2 regions of the Vibrio taketomensis genome follow, and region 2 is predicted to be linked to the other one. Evidence: predicted binding sites of a transcription regulator. Region 2 holds the regulator's gene; the other holds the start of a gene.
What was found. Region 2 encodes CRP, which controls carbon source genes, mostly activating them, when cyclic AMP is high. Its sites were predicted from a motif close to TGTGANNNNNNTCACA; they were not measured.
Positions count from the first base shown of each region.

Region 1: the regulator CRP is predicted to act here: its motif matches at 1,080-1,095, upstream of recB (exodeoxyribonuclease V subunit beta).

Region 1 is NZ_AP019649.1:682,434-685,623, forward strand. It holds gene recC (exodeoxyribonuclease V subunit gamma) at 1-918, shown strand, start outside; gene recB (exodeoxyribonuclease V subunit beta) at 1,206-3,190, shown strand, end outside.
Region 2 is NZ_AP019649.1:239,154-242,343, reverse strand. It holds gene Vt282_RS01130 (YheU family protein) at 1-174, shown strand, start outside; gene Vt282_RS01125 (phosphoribulokinase) at 312-1,181, shown strand; gene crp (cAMP-activated global transcriptional regulator CRP) at 1,534-2,166, shown strand; gene Vt282_RS01115 (DUF1338 domain-containing protein) at 2,221-3,012, opposite strand; gene astD (succinylglutamate-semialdehyde dehydrogenase) at 3,150-3,190, opposite strand, start outside.

The DNA of each region.
Region 1 (3,190 bases), 440 kb from region 2:
GAGCTGCAACGGTTTTGGCGTTTACCGGTACAGTATTTCTTTAATCGTCGCCTGAAAGTGGTGTTTGAACCGCCGCTACCTATCATGCCGGATGATGAGCCATTTGTACTTAATGGCTTAGAAAGCTATCAAATGCGTGATGAGTTGCTGCATAACTTGCTTAAAAACCAAGCCGCACCAGAGCTAGTGGTCGAAGCATTCGTCGCTCAGCAGCGTGCTCAAGGTAAGCTGCCGGTTGCCGCTTTTGGTGAGATTGAGTTTGAAACCAACCGCGTGCAAGCTGAGCAGATGTTGGAAAAATTGAGTTTTGTTTCCAATGCGCCAAGTGATGACATCGAAATCAACCTCAGCCTGAATGTGCTTGGCGATGATAAGTTGATTTATTTGCAAGGTTGGCTGACGCAAAATTATCAATCCGGTTTGGTGCGTTATCGCAGCGGTAAAATTCGTTCTCAAGACTATTTAAGTGCTTGGATCGATCATTTAGCGATGTCGGCGATGGGGACGGCTAAGCGCACGCATATGCTTGGCTATGATCGTAAAGAAGGTGTTGTGCATCTGATTTACCCACCGATTGATGATCCTCAACATGCGAAAAGCTTGTTGTCAGAATTGGTTCGCCTGTTTTATAAGGGCATGACAAAGCCATTGGCGTATTTCCCGAAAACATCATTAGCAGCGATCGAAGCAGGCTTTAGCCGCAGTGGTGAGTGGGTCGATGATGAAGACAAATCACTGAAGAAAATGGCGGATGCGTTTAATGACAGTTTTATCGCTCAAGGTGAAGGTAAAGACACGTATATTTCACGAATTTGGCCACAATGGAACGATGAGTTAGCGCAACAAGTTCGCAGCTTGGCCGCACTGGTGATACAGGCGCCAAGATTACACATGCGTGATGCGCAAGATAATGAGTAAGGGAAGTAAAGGAAATAAGTGGCCGCCAGTAAATCATTATTTTGTGTAGGGCGTTCGCTGTACGGCCACAGGTCAGAGGGACCATGATTCGGTTGGTTAGATGATCCGTTTCGATCACTTAACGCGTGGCACGGATATTATGTATTTAGTCACTAGGGTTCTGTGAGTAGGGTCTCATTGCGGGGAATGCACGCCCAAAAGCAGCATTATTATTCTATTTTTGTGCTCAGCTCACAGTTAGTTGTTGGATTTGCTGAGATTTAAGGTTAAATAAAGGTTTGATTTATATGACATCTTCGTCAGTTGTCACACCATTGGAAACCATGACGTTTCCACTGCATGGTGCCAGATTAATAGAAGCATCTGCCGGTACAGGTAAAACTTTTACCATTGCTGGCCTATATTTACGTCTGTTACTTGGCCATGGCAGTGAAAGTTCTCGTCATCAAGTGCTACTTACTGTCGATCAAATTCTGGTGGTGACTTTTACTGAAGCGGCGACCGCGGAGCTGCGTGATCGTATTCGAGCTCGTATTCACGATGCACGCATCGCTTTTGCTCGTGGTGAAAGCAACGATCCGGTGATCCAACCTTTACTTACAGAAATTCGTGACCATCAACAGGCGGCTTCGATTCTGCTGCAAGCAGAACGTCAAATGGACGAAGCGGCGGTCTATACCATTCATGGTTTTTGTCAGCGCATGCTGACGCAAAATGCGTTTGAATCGGGCAGCCGCTTTGACAATGAATTTGTCACCGATGAAAGTCATCTTAAAGCACAAATTGTGGCCGATTATTGGCGTCGTAATTTTTACCCATTACCGCTAAAACTGGCCGGTGAAGTGCGTTCTATTTGGGGTTCACCGGCGGCACTGCTTGGTGACATCTCAGGCTATTTGATCGGCGCACCGTTAAAGCTTTCTGTGAATGCTATGCAAGGTGATCTTGCTGCTCTGCATCAAACCAATCTTGAGCAAATAGACCAACTAAAAAAACAGTGGCTAGCAGGGCAAAAAGACTACCATGATCTTATTGCTAACTCCGGCATCAATAAACGTAGCTACAGCGCCAAATCATTGCCTGCTTGGCTTGCGGCAGTGGACGAATGGGCGAGCAGTGAAACCACAAGTTATGGCTACCCTGAGCAATTGGAAAAGTTTGCGCAGAATGTGTTAATTGAGAAAACGGCTAAAGGTGAAGCGCCTCAGCATGCGGTATTTGCGGCGATTGAAGCTTTTCTCGCTGAGCCGGTGAGTTTGAAAGCACCATTACTGGCACATGCAATTGAGCATTGCCGTACGATGCTTGCTAAAGCTAAGCAACAAAAGCAGTGGCTATCGTTTGACGATCTACTGACCAATTTATCGGCTGCGATCGATAACGATGAGGCAGGGCTGCTCGCCGAGCGGATTCGCACGCTGTATCCGGTGGCAATGATCGATGAATTCCAAGATACCGACCCACTGCAATACAGTATTTTTAGCCGTATTTATTTGCCGCATCCACAATGTGGTTTGTTTATGATCGGTGACCCGAAACAGGCGATTTACGGTTTCCGCGGGGCAGACATCTTTACCTACATCAAAGCACGTAATCAGGTTTCGTCGCACTTTACCCTTGGCACCAACTGGCGCTCAAGTGCAGATATGGTTGCCGCAGTGAACCAAGTGTTTGAGCTACCAGACAGTGCCTTTATTTATGATCAAGACATTCCTTTTATCCCCGTTGCCCCAAGCCCTAATGCCGAGCAGCGCAGTTGGCAATTGAATGGCATTAAACAACCTGCGCTGACTTACTGGCTGCAAGAAGCCCAAGACAAACCGTTGGCAAAAGGTGAATACCTTGAGGCGATGGCAAAGGCGACCGCCGATCAGATTCAAACCATTTTAACGGCGGCGCAGCAAGGTCAGGCGTGTTTTACTAGCGGTAAAGGTAGCGATGCCATTAAAGCTGGCGACATTGCGGTGTTGGTGCGCACCGGTAGTGAAGGCCGAATGATCAAACAAGCGCTGTCAAAGCAGGGCATTGCCAGTGTCTATCTCTCTAGCCGTGATAGCGTGTTTAGCGCCGCGATTGCCCAAGATGTGCAACGCTTATTGCAAGCCGTGCTGACGCCGGAAAATGATCGTGCCTTGCGCGCCAGTTTAGCCTCTGAGTTGTTTGCTCTCGATGCCGGCAGTTTGGATGCGCTGAATAACGATGAAAGCGTGTGGGAAAATGCGGTTAACGAGTTTAAAGAGTACCGTAAACTTTGGTTGCAACGAGGTGTGCT
Region 2 (3,190 bases):
GATAATCTTATCCGCGAATTCGTTCTCCGTGAGGGTACTGATTACGGCGAAGTCGAAATCTCTCTGCAAGATAAAGTTGATCAAGTGAAAGCTCAATTGCAAACCGGTGAAGCTGTGATTGTTTTTTCTGAATTACACGAGACGGTCGATATTCAACTCAAGCAGAAGTTTTAACTGCTTTACGCTTTTTAAATAAAAGTTTAAAAATGTAACCTTTGTGTGTTATACCAAGTAGCTGAAAACGGTGATGCTCTAATCGAGATCATCGCAAAATAACAACAAACAATAACGTTATTTAGACAGGGTTTGTCATGTCAGCTAAGCATCCAATTATCGCCGTAACAGGCTCATCCGGGGCAGGAACTACCACCACTTCTGAAGCTTTTCGTAAAATGTTCAATATGATGGACATTAGACCTGCATGGGTTGAAGGGGATAGTTTCCATCGTTTTACACGCCCAGAGATGGATATTGAGATCCGCAAAGCTCGTGAGCAAGGTCGACACATCAGCTACTTTGGCCCTCAAGCCAACGATTTTCCCGCACTCGCTGAATTTTTCCGTCAATACGGTGCTGATGGCACAGGTAAAGTACGCCGCTATTTACACACCTTTGATGAAGCCGTCCCCTACAACCAAATGCCTGGTACGTTTACGCCATGGCAAGAACTACCGGAAAATAGTGATGTGCTTTTCTATGAGGGTTTACATGGTGGTGTCGTCGATGGTGAGGTGAATGTTTCACAGCACGTCGACTTTCTAATCGGCATGGTGCCGATCGTTAACCTTGAATGGATTCAAAAATTTGTGCGCGATACTCGAGATCGAGGCCACTCTCGTGAAGCGGTGATGGACTCGATTGTGCGATCAATGGATGACTATTTAAACTATATTACTCCGCAATTTTCGCGTACTCACATCAACTTTCAACGCGTACCGACCGTCGATACCTCAAACCCACTTGATGCGAAAGGTATTCCGAGCCTAGATGAAAGCTTCGTTGTAATTCGCCTACGCGGCTTCAAAAATGTCGACTACCCTTACCTATTGGCAATGATTGATGGCTCATTTATGTCTCGTCATAACACGCTTGTTGTGCCGGGGGGAAAAATGAGTTTCGCGATGGAATTAATCGTTCGGCCAATCCTACAGCAACTGATAGAAACCGGAAAAATTGGCTGACAAGTTGTATAGCCAACCCGCCATAAAATACGCGTTTTTGCTAGCGCTCCTCTGCATGCAAAAGTACGCTGACTAAAAGCGCCAACACTCCAAGATTGGTATTTTGGTATCACTTGGTTGTATATAAACACGATTACTTTTCATACCGTGATCATGTGCACGTTTTTGCGTACAAAATTTCAGCGACTACCCGATTAAAATCAAGAAATGATTCGGGAAAAAGGATACTATTTGTAGCCGAAACACAAGATAGCTTGCAGCACCAGATAAGTGCTCTTATCCTAGTTATCCCAATTGGGCATAGGTAAAACATGGAAAGCGCAAGCGTACCCTGCAGAGGAAGTGAGATATTATGGTTCTAGGTAAACCTCAAACCGATCCAACATTAGAGTGGTTCCTTTCACACTGTCATATTCATAAGTACCCGTCAAAAAGCACGCTAATTCACGCGGGCGAAAAAGCTGAAACGTTGTACTACATCGTTAAAGGCTCTGTTGCGGTACTTATCAAAGACGAAGAAGGTAAGGAAATGATCCTTTCTTACCTAAACCAAGGTGATTTCATCGGTGAGCTTGGTCTATTTGAAGAAGATCAAGAGCGTACCGCTTGGGTTCGTGCTAAATCTCCTTGTGAGGTTGCTGAAATTTCATTCAAGAAATTCCGTCAGCTGATTCAAGTTAATCCAGACATCCTAATGCGCCTGTCTTCGCAAATGGCTCGTCGTCTACAAGTGACTAGCCAAAAAGTGGGTGACCTAGCATTCCTAGATGTAACTGGTCGTATTGCACAAACGCTACTAAACCTAGCGAAACAACCTGATGCGATGACGCACCCTGACGGTATGCAAATCAAGATCACTCGCCAAGAAATCGGCCAAATCGTTGGCTGTTCTCGCGAAACCGTAGGTCGCATTCTGAAAATGCTTGAAGAGCAAAACCTAATTTCTGCTCACGGTAAAACGATCGTTGTGTACGGAACTCGCTAATTCACGGATGTGAGTAAGCAAACATTTAAAAAGCCACCTTCGGGTGGCTTTTTCTTAAGAGTTGGTACTCTCAAATATCTTATCCGCTGAGGCGGCGACAAAACCGGAATACAGCTCGCCGTTAGGCATTGGATAGCGCTTAGCAAACTCGTAAAAGCCACCGGGCAATAACACCACACCATCCTCAAACTCGACTTGAACTTTATCAGCCATGGTAGCGGATTGCTCTAGTAAAACGTCAGCTGAACCCTTCACTTCACCACCGGATTGATTGATGACAAACCCTGATGACTTAAGATAATCATTAACCTGTTGCACCTCAGCAAACTGAGTCAATTGATTAACACTTACGGTAAAGTGATTGGCACCATAGCCATGTGCTGCTACCCATGCTGCATATTCGCTCTCATCTGCTAGTAGCATATATTCTTGATGGGTTAACTGCCATGGTCGCCCAGCATAGAGAAACTCGCTGCCCTGCATATATTGAGGCTCAATTTGCTCAACCAATTGCTTGACGATTCGCTGTAACTGCGTTGAACACTCTTCCAGCTTTAACTCACTAATAAACACTTTCGGTAAATTTGCATCAGCATGCTGATAGTGTTTCGCCACCAGCTTTTTGGCAACGAATTGATAATCGCCAGACGCTTGGTAACCTAACTCGATAAATGGTTGTGCCAGCACCTCTAAATTGACAGATGTTAGATTAAAGGTGCGCAGTGCAATATGGTCATTGATGAGGGGTTCATTTTCCTCCAGCAAGCGATGTACGTTGCCAGCAGAAGGACATAAGCGTTCGGTATAGTCATGCCACAATGATTGAAACAGATCATTAGGCGTCAGTGAATTCGACATCATGGCAACTCCTTGTCAAATTGGGCTGAATAGCTGGAACTGATTATTAGTCTAGTTGAGTAATCAGCAAGCTAATCAATTTATTTCCAACTCACGATATGGGTCACTAAACTTCGCCACCCCTCTTAATCAAACCGAATCCCTGGACTTAATATTTCCGGCAACA